Regions from separate parts of the Rhodococcus sp. P4_F3_2 genome, predicted to be linked through region 3. Evidence: predicted binding sites of a transcription regulator. Region 3 holds the regulator's gene; each other region holds the start of a gene.
The links. Region 3 encodes LexA, which represses DNA repair genes until DNA is damaged. Its sites were predicted from a motif close to CGAACANNTGTTCG; they were not measured.
Positions count from the first base shown of each region.

Region 1: a site for LexA is predicted at 3,629-3,642, ahead of AC1DWA_RS14945 (HNH endonuclease signature motif containing protein). Genes of this name have one in related genera too.
Region 2: a site for LexA is predicted at 2,129-2,142, ahead of ruvC (crossover junction endodeoxyribonuclease RuvC). Genes of this name have one in related genera too.
Region 4: a site for LexA is predicted at 3,815-3,828, ahead of AC1DWA_RS25335 (HNH endonuclease signature motif containing protein). Genes of this name have one in related genera too.

Region 1 is NZ_JBFUJN010000012.1:176,548-181,502, reverse strand. Features, by position in the region: gene AC1DWA_RS14955 (SDR family oxidoreductase) at 1-842, shown strand, start outside; gene AC1DWA_RS14950 (alkaline phosphatase family protein) at 1,231-2,211, opposite strand; gene AC1DWA_RS14945 (HNH endonuclease signature motif containing protein) at 2,313-3,596, opposite strand; gene AC1DWA_RS14940 (GNAT family N-acetyltransferase) at 3,705-4,520, opposite strand; gene AC1DWA_RS14935 (alpha/beta hydrolase) at 4,574-4,955, shown strand, end outside.
Region 2 is NZ_JBFUJN010000028.1:37,277-42,231, reverse strand. Features, by position in the region: gene ruvB (Holliday junction branch migration DNA helicase RuvB) at 1-946, opposite strand, end outside; gene ruvA (Holliday junction branch migration protein RuvA) at 943-1,542, opposite strand; gene ruvC (crossover junction endodeoxyribonuclease RuvC) at 1,539-2,108, opposite strand; gene AC1DWA_RS25390 (YebC/PmpR family DNA-binding transcriptional regulator) at 2,234-2,986, opposite strand; gene AC1DWA_RS25385 (GntR family transcriptional regulator) at 3,132-3,488, shown strand; gene AC1DWA_RS25380 (hypothetical protein) at 3,485-4,405, shown strand; gene AC1DWA_RS25375 (GAP family protein) at 4,419-4,955, opposite strand, start outside.
Region 3 is NZ_JBFUJN010000013.1:61,993-66,947, forward strand. Features, by position in the region: gene AC1DWA_RS16045 (phosphotransferase family protein) at 6-752, opposite strand; gene AC1DWA_RS16050 (aldo/keto reductase) at 875-1,744, opposite strand; gene AC1DWA_RS16055 (hypothetical protein) at 1,929-2,387, opposite strand; gene lexA (transcriptional repressor LexA) at 2,465-3,154, shown strand; gene AC1DWA_RS16065 ((R)-mandelonitrile lyase) at 3,168-3,581, opposite strand; gene AC1DWA_RS16070 (DUF2255 family protein) at 3,611-3,997, opposite strand; gene AC1DWA_RS16075 (MFS transporter) at 3,972-4,955, opposite strand, start outside.
Region 4 is NZ_JBFUJN010000028.1:26,447-31,401, forward strand. Features, by position in the region: gene AC1DWA_RS25310 (glycosyltransferase family 4 protein) at 1-456, shown strand, start outside; gene AC1DWA_RS25315 (NUDIX hydrolase) at 453-1,475, shown strand; gene pdxS (pyridoxal 5'-phosphate synthase lyase subunit PdxS) at 1,646-2,554, shown strand; gene AC1DWA_RS25325 (RidA family protein) at 2,653-3,129, opposite strand; gene AC1DWA_RS25330 (NUDIX domain-containing protein) at 3,292-3,714, shown strand; gene AC1DWA_RS25335 (HNH endonuclease signature motif containing protein) at 3,843-4,955, shown strand, end outside.

The sequences.
Region 1 (4,955 bases), on a different contig from region 3:
GACGCATCCTCGTCTTGCCCGTCCTCACCCCGCGTCTGGCAGGTCACTGGGTGGGATTGGTCACGCCGATCCCGCGGGGCTTGGCGATGCCACTGATCGAATCACTGCAGAACGACGCGGTGATGCACAACCACGACATCGACGACTTCATCCCGCCTCCGGCCGGTGGCCTCACACCGTACCGGGAAGCTGTGCGTTTGGCGCTTCGCAAGATCGAGACCGGTGAGGTGGAGACGGCGTGGTCCGGTGCGACGATCGCGGGAGCGCCGTCCGATCCTCTTCCGTCCGACCCGGACTGGGCAGGGGAGGCAGTTTACGTAGACCACCGCGAACGTGACTGTGCTGCGGATCCGAAAACCCTCTGGTCGGTCGTCGAGTCGATCGGCGGCGAGAATGGTTGGTATTCATTCCCTTTGGCGTGGGCCATCCGGGGGTGGATGGACCGCGCGGTCGGCGGGGTCGGACTGCGCCGGGGTAGGCGGGATCCACGTCGGCTCAACACCGGTGAAGCCCTGGACTTCTGGCGGGTCGAAGAAATCGATCGAGGCAAGTTGCTCCGGTTGCGCGCCGAGATGAAGGTCCCGGGCGGAGCATGGTTGGAGTTGCGAGTGTCGGAAGGTCCGGCGGGTGCGGATGGACGGCCGGTGGGTTCGCATCTCGATCAGCGTGCGGTCTTCTTCCCTCGCGGGCTCGCCGGCCGGGCGTACTGGTACTCGATCCTGCCTTTCCACGGAGTTGTCTTCCAGGGGATGATCACCAACATCACCGGTGCTGCAGAGCGTGAGACCGCAGCTATCAGGGAATCAGCTGCGGCGAAGGACACGGAAAGTGCCGCCGATTAATTGGTATGACTTCCGAACTTCGGCGCGTTATAGTGAATAGCCCCACGAAAGACGCGGGGCACACACGGGGCTGAACGGTTTCGACTGCGTGTGTTGAGTTAGGGGAAGCGTGTCGGTGCAGGCAAGAGACCACCGTAAGCGTCGCTGCAAACCTATAAGCGCCGATTCCAATCAGCGCGACTACGCTCTCGCTGCCTAAGTAGCGAAGCGTGTCTGTCAGCCCGGGGTTGCCCTCGACCCGGTTCCTGGCATCAGCTAGAGGGCTTTACTGTTCGGCTCGGTCACGGAGTCGAATGGGACATCAAACAGTGACGAGCACACGCTCTCCGGCCCGACCTTTTTGCGGTCTTGCTGCGGCACTCTGCTGAGCGCCCGGGACTTCTTGCGATCAGGAGCCGAAGAATCCCAGGTCGACCGAGCCGACGAAGCCGGGAGCTTCCTTGGCCAGCGGCTTTCCGTCCAGATCGGCAGGCAATGCAACGCCCAGGCTTTGGAGGATGGTCGGCGTGATGTCGGCGATCGTGTACGCGTCGGTGGTCTTGCCGGCCGCGTATCCCGCACCGCGTGCAACGACGAATGTCGTTGCTTCCGCCGGCGTCTGGCCGCCGTGCCCTCCAGCAGGCTTGTGGCCGTGATCCGCAGTGACCAGAACCGTCCACTTCTCACCGGTCTTCGCTGCGCGTTGATCAACGGCATCGACAATCTTGCCCACCTGAGCGTCGACCGAGGCAATGGACTCTTCGTACGCAGCGCCGTTGGTGCCGCCGCTGTGCCCCGCGCCGTCCACCTGATCGAGTTGGGTGAAGATCAGGTCAGGTCCCTTGTCGGTGATGTCGCGGGCGACGGCGTCAGCGGTCGCAGCATCGGTGGCCGCTCCGGAACCTGCATCGGCAGTGGTGACGACAACGTCGGCTTTCGGCGTGCCGCTGGATGCGATGTTGTCGATGCCGCCCCAGGTGGAGATCGACTCGGTGAGCAGAGAGGGCTGTGCTGTTTCCAACCGTGTGAACACGCTCGGGTAGAGGTCGAAGCGGGCGCCTGCGTACGTGTTGTCCTTGACACCGTGCTTGGTGTCCCAGACTCCGGTCAGGATGGTCGACCACGACGGTCCGGAGATGGTGGTGTGGCCGAGGATGGAAGATTCTCCGCTGGTTCCTTCGGCGATCAGCTTCTGGAGACGGGGAGCGTCGGCGGTCTTGATGTGGCTGAGCATGGTGCCGTCAAGGCCGATGACAACTGTCTTCTCGGCGGCCGACGGATTGAGGTCGGACGATCCGGGAATTGCTGCAGCAGTTGCAGTTCCGGCAGCAACAGCGCCGGCGAGGAGGAGTGTGATAGCGGCTGAGGTGCGTGCGATTTTCTTGGTCACGCTCAAGATATTGCGATAGGACTAGACCAATTGCACTACCTGAATGCGAGGGTTGTCCGATTGTTCACGACGGATTCAGATTGGACTAGACCAATGTTTGCTCACGCGGCCCAGCCGTCGAGGATGACGCTGACCGCGTGATCGAGGTGGAGGGGCTCCCCGCTCCACGCCGGCACGATCGCGTCGTCGGGTACGTCTCCGCGCAATAGGTCATCGGCGAACCCCTCTGTTGGCGGTGCTGGGTCGATGACGTCTCCATTGGCGTAGTGGAACTCGAACTTCTGCTCGCCGAGTGCAGAGATCGTGAACTTGCCGTCGTGCAGCGCGCGGTGGCAGGTACCGCAAAGCATGATCAAATTGTCCAAGTCCGTATTGCCGCCGCGTCCCCAGAATTTCACGTGATGTGCGTGCAGGAAGCGGGTCCGTCCGCATCCTGGTGTGCGGCAGCATCCGTCGCGGTAGTTCAATGCCAACATTTGTTTAGCGCTGACGACGCGAGTCCGCCGACCTAGATTCAGAACGCATCCTTCCTTGGTCGTACCCAGGCGAAGCTTGGCGTTGCAGAGCACTTCCTCAGCGGCATTTTGAGGCAATGCGGGTCCGCTCGGCACTCGGACGGTGTTCGCTTCGTGGAAGAACACAACTTCGTTCGCGGCGGCCTTGGTCGTGCGGTCCGTGACTGAGGCGGTGGCGAGCTCTGCCATCGCGACGAGACCTGGCCCGATATTTCCGACCGGGTTCTTTGCGGCCTTCTCGTCGACGGGGCGGACGGCGGCGATTCGGGTGCGTTCACGTTCCGCCACAGCTAACGCTGCGAGGATTCGGGCGCCGTCCTGTGCAGGCAGGCGTCCTTTGATGACAAATTCGCCCGTATCCGGGTCCCAATGCCAGCGGACCTGAAGATGTTCGACCGCTTTGGTTTTGCCGGATTCGTTGTCGGTTGCTTTACGCAGACCTGCGGCGAGACGATCGATCTGGGCTGCGGGCGCCTCACATCCGAACCGAACCATCTGCTTTTCGTTGGAAGGCGTGGTGACCCGGGTGAGGGCGCGAACCTTCGAGTAGGACAGGCGGCCTTGCTCGAAGGCCTTCCGCATCTCGGGCAAAGGTCGGAGCGCTTTGGCGACGCGAACGTATTCACGGCCGGTGTGCAGGCTCATTCCGCACTTCCACGACAACCAGTGGGCGCACGAGTGCAGTCCCGGACCGGTCCATCCGCGGTCTTCGTCGAATTTCGACAGGAGGGCAAGGAATCGAGCCGTGGCCGCGGCGATCTGGCCGGCGAGGGCGCAGATTTCCGAGCCGAGCTGATCCACGTCGTCTCGGTTGGAACCCTGCGTATCTTCATCGATCGGTGGTGCGTTCTCGGTTAATGCTGCGTTCATGGTTGCCCCCCGGCTCGCGTCCGACATCATTTCGAATGTACGTTCGATGATAGATGTGGGTGCCGACACCTTCACGGATACGGGGTGAAAGCGTCCCCGCGGGGACGTCTAACTGCTTCCGATCGAGTACTCGGTGTAGGTGCCGACATCCTTGAAGCCGAGGTTTCGATAGAGCTGTGCGCCGTCGCTGGACGCCTGAAGTACTGCTGTTCGGGCACCTCGCTCGCGGGCGATGTCGAGTGCGACAAGGGTGACCGCCGAGCCGAATCCGCGTCGGCGAGCCGTTTCGAGTGTGACGACGCCATACAGGCCGGCGACGCCGGCGGCAAAGTGGACCTCGGCTCCGGCGACAGGCTGGGAGTTCGCGTACCCCACGACAAACGAACTCCGCGAACGCTCATCGAGGGCGGCATCAGCGGTGTCTTCGAAGAATCCAATTACTGCGGCTGAGGGCGGCGACCAGTTGGCGGCCATCACGGCGGCGTAGTCGGCGAGCTGGGTACGAGTAGTCACCCGATGAACGGAGAGTTCTGGGACAGGCGTCGGATGAGGGACGACGTCAAGGTCCGCCGTCATCGCTCGTTCTTCCTCGGAGCGCACGCAGCCGAGGGCGGACAGGCGAGCCCCGAGGTCAGAGGGATTATCGCGGGGTCCGGTCCACCAGGAGAACGGACGTCCGGTTGCCCGAATCGAGGCGAGGATGTCGATCAGTCGCCGATCTTCGGGCCCGTCGGCAGGTACGGCGAAGCGAGCACGAGCGATGATGTTGAAAGTGTCGTCGGCGAGGCCGCTGTCTGCGACGACAACGTCCGCAGTGACCGTGACCGATGCAGTCGGCAAGTGTTCATGCAGGTGGCAGGCATGGGAAACCAAGTTGGCGTCCATGGCGTCGAGGACGTCACCGACGAGTGCTTCACGATTCACAAAAGAAATTCTACGAACCCCATCCAAATGGTTTTCGGCTCCGAATGCCATGCATGACGCCCAACCGACGGCAACAGCAGGACGGTGACCAGCACCTGGTGGTGCTCGTGCTGCCTGGAGGAAAGGTCTCGAGCCATCGCCCGGCTCGCGCCTGGCATCTGTCCAACCTTCGGATGCGCCCGTTCACCGCTCAGCTTCGCCGCTCCGGTGTGAGAGCGGTGCAGGCTCGCTATCGGGTGCGTGGTTGGAACGGTGCCGAGCGCAGTCCGGTCGCTGACGCTCGAGCCGCACTCGACGCGATAACGAAACGTAATGCACAAGCTCGGGTGATTTTGCTGGGCCACTCGATGGGCGGACGGGTCGCCGCCGAACTGTGTGGCGATCCGGCGGTGGTCGGTGTGGTTGCGCTGGCGCCGTGGTGGCCCGATGGAACGT
Region 2 (4,955 bases), on a different contig from region 3:
CGGCCCGAACCAGGAACGGCTCGCACACTTCTTCCACCGTCGACGGTTCCTCGCCGACGGCCACCGCAAGCGTCGACACGCCGACTGGCCCGCCGCCGAACGACCGCACCAACGCACTCAGTACGGATCGGTCGAGACGGTCCAAGCCCAACTGGTCCACGTCGTAAACAGCCAAGGCCGCCTGAGCGACGTCCATCGTGACGATTCCGTCGGCGCGAACCTCGGCGAAGTCACGAACCCGGCGCAGCAATCGGTTCGCGATACGCGGCGTCCCTCGCGAGCGTCGTGCGATTTCGGCGCCGGCGTCAACTTCGAGATTGACACCCAGAATTCCGGCCGAACGCATCAGAATCTGTTGCAGCTCTTCGGGTTCGTAGAAATCCATGTGAGCGGTGAACCCGAAGCGGTCGCGCAACGGACCGGTCAACGCACCTGACCGTGTAGTCGCACCGACCAGCGTGAACGGTGCAACCTCCAGAGGAATCGACGTGGCACCCGGCCCCTTACCGACGACGACGTCGACACGGAAGTCTTCCATCGCCAGGTACAACATCTCCTCGGCCGGACGAGCGATTCGGTGAATCTCGTCGATGAACAGCACGTCACCTTCGACGAGGTTGCTCAGCATCGCGGCCAGGTCTCCGGCGCGTTCGAGCGCCGGTCCGGACGTCAACCGCAGAGAAGAGCCCAACTCCCCCGCGATGATCATCGCCATCGACGTCTTGCCGAGTCCGGGGGGACCGGACATCAGGATGTGATCAGGTGTGCTGCCGCGAAGTTTTGCTCCGGTGAGCACGAGCTGCAGTTGTTCGCGAACACGGGGTTGCCCGATGAAGTCGTCGAGACTCTTGGGACGCAAACTCGCTTCGACATCACCGTCTCCCGCCACCAATTCGGCAGAGACCTGCGACTCGTCGTCGAAATCGTCGATCGGGTCGAAGTTCATCGAGTCTTACCGAGCAGCGACAGAGCAGAACGCAGTGCTACCGACGTTGTGGCCTCGGGCGATTCCGCCAGGACCGAATCCGTGGCTTGCTCGGCCTGCTTGATCGGGAAGCCCAGACCTTCGAGAGCCTCGACGATCTGATCACGGATCGAACTGCCGACGACGACACCGGAAGCCGCGCCGGCCGTCGTCGCGACGGCGTCGACCTTGTCGCGCAGTTCGACGACCATGCGCTCGGCGCCGCGTTTCCCGATACCGGGGACCCTCGTCAACGCCGTCAGGTTGCCTTCCGAGAGTGCCCGCCGCAATGCGTCCGGTTCGAGCACTGCAAGAGTTGCCATCGCCAGGCGCGGTCCGACTCCGGAAACCGTCTGCAAGAGGCTGAACAGGTCCTTCGACTCGGTATCGGAAAAACCGTAGAGCGTCATCGAGTCTTCGCGAACGATCATCGTCGTGAACAGTCGCGCTTCGCTTCCCCGATGCAGTGCACCGAGAGTCACCGGGGTGGCATTGACCCGATAGCCGACACCTGACGCTTCGATGACCGCGTGGTCGAGCGCAATATCGAGTACCTCGCCGCGTACCGACGCGATCATCGTGAACCTGCCTTCTTCATCTCGGCCAATTTTGCCTGATACTTACGCATTTGTTCAGCGGCCATCGCCTCGGCGCGGGCCATTCGCTCGATCATCGGTGCTCGCCAGCAGTGACAGATCGCGAGCGCCAGAGCGTCAGCGGCGTCAGCCGGTTTCGGCGCCGTCTTCAAGTTCAGGATTCGCGTCACCATCGCGGTGACCTGCGCCTTGTCGGCGTTACCGCTGCCGGTAACGGCGGCCTTCACCTCGCTGGGCGTGTGGAAACACACCGGGATGCCGCGTCTGGCGGCAGCGAGCGCGACAACTCCGCCTGCTTGTGCCGTCCCCATCGCCGTACTGACGTTGTGCTGCGCGAATACACGCTCGATCGCGACGACCTCCGGCTTGTACTGCTCGATCCACAGCTCCGCCGCATCGGAGATTCGCAGTAGCCGAGACCCGAGGTCCATCTCGGGCGGGGTCCGCACCACGTCGACAGCAATGGGGCGCACTTTCCTGCCGTTGCTCCCGTCGACCACACCCAACCCGCAGCGAGTCAAGCCTGGGTCCACTCCGAGCACGCGCACTTTGTCACACCTCTCCATACCGAACAGCTGTTCGATAGCTTAGCGGTGCGCGGGCCTACTACCCCGCATCAACACGCAACCCGGCCGAGACGCGGACGTCAGGGCCGGGTTGAGTTGAAAAGCAATCAGTCTTCGAGAGCCGCGAGAACCTCGTCGGACAGATCGATGTTGGTGTAGACGTTCTGCACGTCGTCAGAGTCTTCGAGCGCGTCGACGAGCTTGAAGATCTTGCGTGCGCCGTCGACATCCAAGGGAACCTCGACGGAAGCGCGGAAATCGGCTTCAGCGGAGTCGTAGTCGATGCCGGCTTCCTGAAGTGCCGAACGGACGGCAACCAGATCCTGTGGCTCACTGACGATTTCGAAGGTTTCACCGAGATCGGTCACTTCCTCGGCACCGGCGTCGAGCACAGCCATCAGGACGTCGTCCTCCGACTGGCCGTTCTTCTCGAGCGTGACGACACCCTTGCGAGCAAACAGGTAGGAGACAGAACCCGGGTCAGCGAGGTTGCCACCGTTACGGGTCATCGCGGTGCGAACTTCACCGGCTGCGCGGTTGCGGTTGTCGGTGAGGCACTCGATCAGAACGGCGACGCCGTTGGGTCCGTAGCCCTCGTACATGATGGTCTGCCAGTCTGCGCCGCCCGCTTCTTCACCGGCGCCGCGCTTGCGCGCACGCTCGATGTTGTCATTGGGAACAGACGTCTTCTTCGCCTTCTGGATGGCGTCGTACAAGGTGGGGTTGCCCGTGGGATCGCCACCGCCGGTTCGTGCCGCCACCTCGATGTTCTTGATCAGCTTCGCGAAGGATTTGCCACGACGTGCGTCGATCACAGCCTTCTTGTGCTTGGTGGTGGCCCATTTTGAGTGGCCGCTCATGCGATTCAAGCCCCTTTCCTGCTGCGTTGCGCACGCCGAATGCGCGTCTTTCAGCTCTGCCGATGTTACCCGTCCCACGTCACAACGCGCTGCATCCCCCGACACGAATTAGTCAAACCGCGCATTGTTTGCATAGAATGCAAACATGTTGGTCCGAATAGATCACGCCTCCACAACTCCACTAGCGGAGCAGATTGCAGCCGGGGTTCGTGGCTCGGTCATCCGCGGTGAGATCGGACCAGGTGACCGCCTGCCGTCCGCTCGCGCTCTCGCCGAGTCGATCGACGTCAATCTCCACACGGTTCTTCGTGCGTACGCAACACTCCGCGACGAAGGCCTGATCGACCTCCGACGCGGACGTGGCGCCGTCATTCGCGCCGAATTCGACTCGGGAAGAACAGCTCTCAACGAATCTGCGCGCGAGTTCGTACGGCAGGCCCGCAATCTCGGACTCGACACTGCGCACATGCTCGACCTCATCAAGGAGACCAGCACACAATGACGACCAGCAAGATCCGACTCTGGACAGCAGCTTCGCTGACTCTGATCCCGACCCTGATTCTGGTTCTCGCACGCTTCGCGTGGGGTGACCGCATACCCGAGACCGTCGCGAGCCATTGGTCCGGATCGACCCCGGACGGGTTCAGCACCACGACGACGTTTTTCGCCATCGCACTGGTGATTTCACTGGCGGCTGTCGTTTGCGCCTGTGTCGTCGCGGCCCGTTCGAGCGACAACGCGCCCTTGTTTCTCGCCGTAACCTCGATCTCGAGTGCGACACTGGCGACGATCTGGATTCTGAGCGTCGCCTTGACGATCGACGCCGGGTCGCCGGAAGACGCGCGTATCGGCTGGTGGATTCTTGCGCCGATCGCGGCGGTACTCGTAGGAGTTCTGGCATACGCGCTGCCTGACCAGCAACGAAGCCGCCGGGAGTCGCCACTGCCAACCCCGACGCTCGATACTCCGCTGACGGCCTCCGAACGTGCAGTGTGGGTCGGGCAGGTCCGCAGCGTCTGGCCGTGGATCGTTACCGCCGGCCTCGTAGTTCTCGTGATCGCGACTGCCGCGTACTCGGATTGGTGGGTTGCCGTGATCCTGGGTGTGTCCACCCTCGCCGTCACAGCATTCGCGTCGGTCACCGTGCGCGTCGACCGTCATGGTGTCGGCATCAGTTCCTGGGGCGTTCGATGGAAGAAGATCCCCATCTCGAAGGTGAAGTCCGCATCAGTCGACGCGATACGTCCGGCCGAATGGGGTGGATGGGGTTACCGAATGACACCGCGCGGAACAGCCGTCACTCTCCGCTCGGGTGAGGCCATCGTGGTCACTCTCGCGAACGGACGACTGTTCGCCGTAACCGTCGATCACCCGGAAGACGGTGTGAAGCTGATCAATTCGTTGGTTCAGGCTGGTTGATTCACGAACAACGTCAATTCACGAACAACACGGCAGCGGCATTGCCGGCGAGGTAGAAGCCGGCAATGCCGAACACCCAACCCATCGCGCTGTCGCCGTGGCGTGAGATGAACGAGTCCACCCCGCTCAGCGGCTTGTCCAGTCGGTCGCCGGCCACGATCCGCCCGCACAACAGAAGCACTGCCGGAGTGGCCATGATCAGGCAGTATCCGGCAAGTATCGACGCAGACGTGACTGCGGACAGCCCAGCAGCGGTGATCATCGCGATCGCCGCCAAGTAGGGCAGCATCGTCACCAATTCGGCGGTCCCGGCAGCAATTGCCAGAAGTACAACACTTCTCGCGGAACTGGCCGAGCCGAGCACCCGCTCTCGCCAAACATGGGTTCGATCGGCTTGACCGGATGTGCGCCTCTTCTCGGAATCGAATCGAAAGCTCCACGCGAACAACGCGATACCGAGTATCAACTGCGCACCGCGGGCGGCGGGGGTTTCGAGCAGCGGGGCGACGACAGGCATACCTGCCCGTGCCGTCGTCCAGACTGCCACCCC
Region 3 (4,955 bases):
TATTGTCAGTCGCGCATCGCCTGTCGATTCAGCACGTCTACTTCGCAGCCCGGCGCGGCTGGATCGAAACCATGCTCGACCAGCCAGCGCACGCCTCTCAAGCTGCGCAACGACCACCACGCCTGGATGACCTCGAGGTCGACGTCAGCGCCGTAGCCCTCAACCACGTCATCGAGATGTTCCGGGTGGCCGAGGGTCAGTGTTGCGAGGTCGTACAAGGGATCGCCCTGCGCGGCTTCGGACCAGTCGATGACGCCGGCAACTTCGTCATCGGTTACGAACACATGGCAGGCTTGGAGATCACCGTGTGTGAATACCGGTGTCCACGACCTGAGCGCAATCTCGGCAATCCGACGGTTGGATGTAATCACTCCGGTGGCAACCACCCCGCTCCTGGTCAGCCATGCACATTCGCGGTCCAGTTCTGAGGCGATGTCGTCGAGACTACGGCCGGGCCAGGGCGGCAACGGTGCGTCGTGCAGCATTCGAACGGCGGCACCCGCTGCGGCCCACGCCGCTGAAGGCGTGGTCGACGGTCTGCCTAGGCGACCGAGCGCGTTTCCCGGCAGAGCGGCGAGCGCGAGCACGGGCGGCTTGCGCCACAGAATCTGCGCTGTCGGGATTGGGGCTCGGAGCATTGCTTCGACCTCGACGTCGGTATTCGACTGATCGGCGTCGATCTTGAGGAACACCTCGCCGACGCGCAGAGTCGCGCGCTCGCTATGGGCGACGACAACCTCGACTTCTGTCACGTCGGTCAGTATGGCTGGGATGCGCCTTGGCGTCGCCGGGTTTCTCGCGTGCGGTCATTCGCGATCGGAGCGCGGTATGTTCCGCTGACCTCCCGCACCTCAAACTTTCTCAACAAACTGCCTTACTGCTCCCTTGTTTGCTGCGTGACATCATCAAGGTCCGCCAAGTCAGTCTCACTGAGATCAATTCGCGAAGCAGCAATGTTGGCTTGTAGATGAGCGATGCTCGTGGTGCCGGGCAGGGGAATGACGGTGGCCGCGACCCCGCGCCCGCGCTGATGGACCCACGCAAGAGCGACCTGGCCAGCCGTCGCTCCGACACGAGAAGCGATGCTGGCGAGGGACCGAGCGACAAGATTGCCGGTGGAGTGGTTGAGGTTGCCGTGCCCCATCGGCGAATGTGCGACCAGTGTGATCCCGAGGTCGGCGAGCGTTGGGAGAAACAGTTCAACATCTCGCCGTATAAGGGACCATTGCTCTTGCACGGCAGTGATGGGGTGTACGGCATGAGCTCGTCGGATGTCATCGAGCGTGACATTGGACAGCCCCAGAGCCCGGATCTTCCCTGCCTGGCGGAGCTCGGCCATAGCGTTGACGGTCTCCTCGATTGGTGTGTCCTCGCTGCGGTGATGCAGGTAGTAAAGATCGAGGTGATCGACGTCGAGGCGCCTGAGTGAGCCCTCGATGGCCGCGCGCACCGTTGCAGAGTCCGCCCGAACATTCCAGTCATCAGGATGACCCGACGGCCCGCGGTAGACACCGAATTTGCTGCACAACGTGATGTGTTCACGGTTGGCGCCAATTGCCCGACCAACCAGCTCTTCGTTTCCATACATCTCGGCTGTGTCGAGCATGGGCACCCCGGAGTCGATCGCGGCGCGAACCAGTGCGGCGGGGTCGCGGTCAGCATCACCCCACCCGTTGTCGGTCAATCGCATCAGGCCCAGGCCCTGGATGGGCACATCATCGAATGTTTTCGGCGCGACAGTCATGAACGAGTACATTATCGGGGTCGCTGATCAGAACCAGGTCGCCAAAGAGGCCGATTCCGGCGACTTCGACATCTCGCTGCATCGCTCGTTCAGCGCTTGACGCGGTGCAGCTGTCGATCGCTGTTCCGAAGTGGGCGTAAACAGCTGAATATCACGCTGCGAAATGCCGAGTGTCCTGACTTGCTCAGGCTGATTCTGTCCGCTTGGCCCGCACGTTATGCACAACCATCGGGACAGTTATTGCCAGGGCCATCGCTATCACGAACACCGATATGAAAACCCAAGGACGTTCTGTAACGGATGCCCGGACGGTCAACACCGCTCCACTCGTAAGCAGGGGCATCCCTGCTGCCGCGAGTAGATCGACGTGCCGCGGGGCGACAGGAGGTCCGGCGAAGTATGGAACTCGAACCCCCGAGTTCTCCCGAAGCATCCGTCGCTCCGACATCGCATAAGTGCTCGCGCCGACTGCGAAAATGACCAGTCCCAGGACGACAAGACCAATTCCCGTTCGGGTGGTGAGTGCGGCAAACATGAACACCGATGTCACTGCCGGATAGAGAACCGCCATCTTCCAGAGTGGAGTCTTGGTCCGCGTGTCGACTGCAACACTGACCGGGCGCATCGGTTCGAGAGGCTCCATGAGCTCAGCGTGCCATGCGCCACTCGGGAAACAAACTGCCTGTGCCGTTTCTGGCAGGCTGCGGCTGCCTGGATTGGATGTCGGGACCCCTCACTACGATTCTCGTCGTGACCGATTACGACGATCTCGACATGTTCGGTGGCCTCGACGCCTCCTCCCTGCCGCTCCGCCAGCAGCAGATTCTGATGACCATCCGGGATCTCGTGGCTGCCAACGGGTGCACACCGAGCACGCGGCAGATCGGAGACGCGGTTGGTCTGCGCTCGACGTCGACGGTATCCAAGCACCTCAAGAGCCTCGAAGAAAAGGGCTTCCTCCGCCGAGGAGCGGCCATGGCTCGGCAGTTGGACGTGCGGCCGTTCCTCGTGGGAGCGAAGGAGCAATCGTCGTCGAATACGGTGACGGTTCCGGTCGTCGGTGACATTGCGGCCGGCGCGCCGATCCTCGCGGAGGAGCACGCCGACGAGGTGCTGGCGCTTCCTCGCGAGCTCGTGGGCTCCGGCACGGTGTTCGGACTTCGGGTGCGCGGTGAGTCGATGGTCGACGCAGCAATCTGCGATGGCGACGTCGTCGTGGTGCGGCGCGAGGACGAGGCCCATTCCGGCGAGATCGTCGCCGCGATGATCGACGGCGAGGCCACCGTGAAGGTGCTCCGGCGTCGCGACGGTCACGTGTACCTCGAGCCTCGTAATCCCGCATACAGCGTCATCGACGGCGATCGCGCGGCCATCTTGGGCAAGGTTGTTTCCGTGATGCGACGTATCTGAGAGGTGTCCGGTCTCAGCGATGGTTGGCGCGGGGACCGTTGTATTCCCCATCGGTGACTTTGTCGCCCCATGTCGTTTCGGTGCCTCCCTCGCCGGGTCCTTCCCACAGCGCAAGGTGGGTCATGAAACGGTCGGGTGCCGCGCCGTGCCAGTGTTCCTCTCCTGCCGGGGTATAGATGGTCTCGCCCGGGTGAACTTCGACGATCTCGCCGCCGCGAGCTTGAACCAGCGCGGTCCCGGAGACGATGTGGAGGGTCTGCCCGAGGGCGTGGGAATGCCAGTCGGTTCGCGCACAAGGTGCAAAGCGAACCATGTTGGCGCGCATCCTCGACGGCTCCTGGCCGGCGTAGATGACGTCCCACCAGACGTCGCCGGTGAACCAGTCGCTGGGTGCTTTGCTGGTGGGCTGGGGCTTCAAGATTTCCATGAGGTCTCCTCGGAATCGAAAGGGGCGGTTCAGTTCTGCGTCAGCGGAACAAGTCGAATGGTGTTGGGTGCGGCGGCGCGGCCGGTGACGGAGCCGACGATCTGCGGGCCGTAGCGGTCGTACTTGGTGTGGTAGGCGGAGTCGATCGCCGAGTGCGCATCCGGTGCGGCGGACTCGAACGCCACGTCCCGCTCAATTCCTCCTGCGCGGATTCGGCCCCTTCCACTTGCCGTTGCTCGGACGAACCACGGGTTGTCGGTTCCGTATGCCGAGCGCACGTACAGTTGGTTGTCGGCACGGACGACCCAAATCGTGACGTACGGCCTTGCGGTGCCGTCGCGGCGGTACGAGGAGATCTGCAATTCCTCGGCACCACCGATCTTGGTCAGTTCAGCCTCGGTCCACGAGTGCGACATCTCGGCTTCCTTTCTCCTGTTCGAATTGCTTTGTGGTACTTCGCGTTCTCGTAGCCGGGACGATCAGTGCGAGGACGATGACGAGACAAGCGGCCAGCAGGGCGGTGCCTGCGGTGAGAGCCGTTGATACGTGATCGGTGAGTGCCGTTGTGGCGTCGTCGGCAGAGGCTCCGGCGCCCGCGGAAACTGCGACGAGGATGCCGAGTCCGAGAGCACTGCCCAGTTGGTGTGCAGTGTTGACCAATCCTGATGCGGCACCGGCATCCTCGGCCTCTACCCCGGAGATACCGGCAGAAGTCAGCGGAGCGAAAGCCAACCCCTGCCCGGCGCCGATCAATATCGTCGGAAGTGCTATCGCAGTGAGATACGTGCTACCGGGATGGACCAGACTGAGCCACGCCATCCCGGCGAGGGTGACGGCAATGCCAACCGACAGAATTGCGGAATTTCCGAATCGTGGTGTCAGTCGCGGAATCAGCATCGCCACAGCAAAATTGACGATCGTCATCGGGAAGAAGGCGATGCCAGCTTGGAACGCGCTGAAGCCCATGACGCCTTGGAGTAGCTGAGTCGTGAAGTAGAAAAATCCGATCATGGCACCCAGATAGAGCATTCGGGCGGCGTACGCGCCGGATCGCTCCCGGCTGCGGAACAACCTCAGTGGCATGATCGGCTGCTCCGCTCTCGCTTCGTTGAGGAAGAGCAAGGTCAGTAGTATCGCCCCGGCCGCCAGTGTCGCAACAGTGATCGGTGAGGTCCACCCCGCTTCGGCCGAGTTGACGGTGCCGAAGACGAGTGCGGTCATGCCGAGTGTGGCGAGAACAGCGCCCGCCACATCGAAACGTCCGGAGTTGGGTTCGGTTTCCGGAATGAACCGGGGAGCGAGCGCGATCATCGCGATTCCGATCGGAACGTTGATGAAAAAGCCTGCGCGCCATGACACCCAGTCGGCAAGGGC
Region 4 (4,955 bases), on a different contig from region 3:
GTGGTCGGACGCGGCGACGAGGAGAAACTCCGCAAAGAGGCGGGCAAGTACTTCAAGCATCTCCGCCTGCTCGGGCAGGTCAGCGATGAGGAGAAAGCGTCGGCGCTTCGCAGTGCGGACGTCTACTGTGCGCCCAATCTCGGCGGTGAGAGCTTCGGGATCGTGCTGGTCGAGGCCATGGCGGCTGGCACTGCCGTCGTGGCCAGTGAGTTGGACGCTTTCCGCCGTGTTCTTCGCGACGGTCAGGCCGGCTTGCTGGTCCCCATCGGGAACTCCGATGCCTTGGCCGAGGCAATCGATTCCGTTCTCGGTGACCCGGATCGACGACGCGCGCTGGTCAACACCGCGACAAGTGTTGTTGCCGAATACGACTGGCCGGTGGTGGCCGAACAGATCCTGCGTGTCTACGAGACCGTCACGGTTGGCGGCACCGGCGTACGCGTGGTGGGTTCATGACCTTCTCCGCTCTGACGATCTTCATTCTCGGGCTCGTCGCTGCCGTCGTCCTGGTCGTCGGACTGTGGGCGTACGGGACGGCGAACCGACTCGATCGACTGCATGTGCGTTCGGATCAGTCGTGGTTGGCGCTCGATGCGGCTCTGTCCCGTCGTGCCGCGGTTGTCCGCGCGGCGGCTGTGGACATGAGCGCCGACGACGCCCGCAGATTCGTCACCTTGGCGGACGCCGCCGAACGGGCGGATCGTCAGGATCGCGAGCTTGCCGAGAACCGGCTGTCCAATGCTCTCGCTGCCTACGGCACGACCTCGCTGCGACCTCAACTGGTGGCCGAGTTGGCCGATGCCGAGGCGCGCGTGCTGATCGCCCGGCGGTTCCACAACGACGCGGTGCGAGACACTCTCGCGTTGCGTACCCGACGACTTGTTCGATGGCTACATCTCGGCGGAACGGCGCCACTGCCTCAATACTTCGAGATCTCTGAGCGCACGACCGCGGCGGCGGTGCCCGAGGGAATCACCGTGGATACGTCACGGACCTCTGCCCGCGTGGTGATGCTGGACGAGGAAGATCGGGTGCTGCTGTTGCGCGGGCACGATCCCAAGATCCCGAACACTTACTTCTGGTTCACCGTCGGCGGCGGGCTCGAACGCGGCGAACATCTGCGAGCGGCCGCGGTTCGTGAGATCGAGGAGGAAACGGGGTTCAAGGTAGCGCCGGAGAATCTGCGAGGTCCGCTTTGGCGTCGGGTGGCGATCTTCCCGTTCGACGGTGAGCTGATCCGTTCGGAAGAGCTGTTCTTCGCTACGCGCACTCACGGCTTCGAGCCGGTCTTCCAAGGCCACACGGAATTGGAACAGCGTGCCATCACCGGCCATCGCTGGTGCAGCGCCGACGAGATCCGCCGACTGGCCAAGTCCGGTGAGCCCGTCTACCCGTTGGATCTGGCAAACCTCCTGGTGGAGGCCGCGACGATTGCGGACGGTTCCGAGGATCCGGAAGTGCGTTCCATCCGCTGATCGTTCGGTCGTTCAGTGCTCGCGGCCGTTTAAGGCCAGCAATGGCAAATTGGATACGGAATCGAAGGCCGGTTCGTCCTAGAGTTCTGGCCAGAGGCCTCCGAGCGTATGAACTCGTGTGTTCGCCGTGCCTTGTTTCTTTCGTCACGCCACTACTGCAGGAGTTTGCTGTGAGCACCCCCGACTCTGCCCCCACCACCGCCATCGGCACCGCCCGCGTCAAGCGCGGCATGGCTGAAATGCTCAAGGGCGGTGTGATCATGGACGTGGTCACCGCTGAGCAGGCCAAGATCGCCGAAGACGCCGGCGCCGTCGCCGTCATGGCACTCGAGCGGGTCCCCGCAGACATTCGCGCACAGGGCGGCGTCTCGCGCATGAGTGACCCGGACATGATCGACAGCATCATCTCCACCGTCAGCATCCCCGTCATGGCGAAGGCACGCATCGGTCACTTCGTCGAAGCTCAGATCCTGCAGAGCCTCGGCGTCGACTACATCGACGAGTCCGAGGTCCTGACCCCGGCCGACTACGCCAACCACATCGACAAGTGGAAGTTCACCGCTCCCTTCGTCTGTGGCGCCACCAACCTCGGTGAAGCGCTCCGTCGCATCAACGAAGGCGCGGCCATGATCCGCTCGAAGGGTGAAGCCGGCACCGGAGACGTCTCCAACGCCACCACTCACATGCGCACCATCCGCGGCGAGATCCGCCGGTTGACCTCGCTGAGCGAGGACGAACTGTACGTAGCCGCCAAGGAACTGCAGGCCCCCTACGAACTGGTCGTCGAGGTCGCCAAGGCCGGCAAGCTGCCTGTCACCATGTTCACCGCCGGCGGCATCGCCACCCCGGCAGACGCTGCGATGATGATGCAACTCGGCGCCGAGGGCGTCTTCGTCGGATCGGGCATCTTCAAGTCCGGCAACCCGAAGCAGCGCGCTGAGGCCATCGTCAAGGCCACCACGTTCTACGACGACCCGGACGTGCTCGCCAAGGTCTCGCGCGGACTCGGCGAGGCAATGGTCGGCATCAACGTCGACGACCTGCCCGTCGGACACCGCCTCGCAGAGCGCGGTTGGTGACAGCAGGTTCGACGACCGGGCTCAGTGCCTGAAAGTCTTCACACAAGAAGGGCGGCGGTTGCATTGGCAACCGCCGCCCTTCGGGGTGTGGCGGACCGTCAGATGCTGTCCGATACCTCGAACACGAACTCGACCTCGACAGCACTGTTTCGGGGGAGTTCGGCCACGCCGATCGCAGAGCGGGCGTGTTGTCCAGCGGTACCGAAGATCTCGGCCAGCAGGTCGGACGCACCGTTGATCACCTGGGGTTGCTGCGAGAATCCGGATCCCGAAGCAACAAATCCAACGACCTTGACGACCCGAACGATGCGGTCGAGACCGACCAAGGCATCAACGGCCGCGAGTCCGTTGAGAGTGCACAACCGCGCCGCCTGGGCGGCGTCTTCGACGGAGACGCCCTCGCCCAACTTGCCGATGCACGTCGTAGTGCCGTCGACGAGCGGCAATTGCCCCGACGTGTAGACGTATGACCCCGTCTGAACGGCGGGGAGGTATGAGCCTGCGGGGGTGGCAACAGGCGGGAGGGTCAGGTCGAGTGCGGCGAGTCGTGCGGTCCAGGTACTTGCGTCGTTCATCGGTTCCTCAATGGGTTCTTTTGTCCGGGAATGGTGTTCGAGTCTGTCATCGGGAGTCTCGGCAAGTCCAAGTCGTATTTGCGCCCACCCCATCACTTTTGGTGATATTCGCCGTCGTCGGATTCAAAATGATGTTCGAGTTGGACACCTAAACTGTGTCGTATGTCGTCAATTCGTAACATCTCACTGGGGATACCTGTCCGTTCCGGTCACGTACTCATGCTCGACGGCACGGACTCTGTCACAGGGGAGAACTTTCATCGATTGATCGGTGGCGGTATCGAGTTCGGTGAGACGGCCGAGGCAGCGCTGCGACGCGAGTTCGCGGAGGAACTCGGCGTCAGGTTGGGAAGCGTCGAGTTGCTCGAGGTCGTCGAGAACATCTTCGAGTTCGAGGGGCGACCTGGGCATGAGATTGTCCATGTCTTTGCAGTCGACTCAGCTGACATCGATGCGTTTCCGCTCGACGTGCAACTCCGAGTCCTCGACGAAGGTAGTCCAGTCCACTGGGTTTTGAGTGGTGGGTCCGACCGCCCTATCTACCCGGCCGAAGCTGCCCGCATTATCAACGCCCTGGTTCAGTAGGGGAATCCGTTGCCGGAACACGAGTGGCCGCAAAGGTTGCTCCGCAACAATTTTCGGTCAATCGGGATTGTTCGGACTGATTCCTGGAAATCATGGATATCGAACGTATATTCGAATAATGTTGAGGAATGTTCGATGACGGAGTAGGAAGTTCGGGTACCGCAGCGCAGCTGCCTGGTGCCGAATCCGACTGCGCCCTCATCGATCTCATCGCCGATCTGCATGCGCGCGAATCGATGCTCGTGGAACGGAAACTGGCTGCCATTGCCGAGTTTTTCGAGCGTCGCAGCGCTGACCACACCGATAATGGTGCTTGGTCGTCTACCGCTCACGAACTGGCTGAGGCCGAGCTCGGCGCGGCATTGACCATGGGCCGTGCCTCAGCGGGAAAGTTGATCGGTCTCGGCTTTTCTCTCAAGTCTCGGCTCCATCGCACGCGTGCCGCCATGGCGCGCGGAGAACTGGATCTATATCGAGTCGGATTGATCGACTCCGCTACGGCCAACGTCGCCGACGATTTGATCGACGAGGTGGAACGGCAACTCCTCGAAAAGATCTCGGCGCCACCGATGCCTGGCGGTACTGGCTTGACCGGTCGCCGATTGACAGCGGCTATCGACCGGATCGTCGCCGTGGTGGATCCCGAGGGGATGCGCGAACGTCGACGCCGCGCCCTGGCTGATCGGTTCGTGGGTGTGAGCGCTGCCGAGGACGGAATGGCGCGGATATTGGGGAGTATTCCGGCGGAGGAAGCACGGGCTTTCGACCGTCGGTTGCGGGAGTTGGCAATGTCGGTGTGTCGACACGATTCCCGTAAGTACGAGCAACGACGAGCTGACGCATTGGGAGCGTTGGTATCCGGGTCGACGATTCTGCCGTGCGATTGCGGCCGGGACGATTGCCCACAAGATCGAAGCGGGATTGTCGTGGTGCGTCGGCCGTTGGTTCACGTGGTCATGCTGGAATCAACGCTTCAGGGCGGTGACGCACCAGGTGCAGACGAACCCGCTCACCTTGACGGTTATGGAGTGATCAGTGCAGAGCATGCGCGTGACATCGCCGCGGGTGCGCTGATTCGGAAGGTGAAAGTACCAGTCGATGCCGCGCTCGAGTCTTCCGGTGAGGGCGAGCCAGTACCTCCGCCCGTTGTTCCTTCGGCGTCGGTCTACCGCCCAGGCGCTGTCCTCGACACCTGGGTGCGGGTGATCGCAGGAAGCTGCCAGTGGTTGCACTGCGATGTC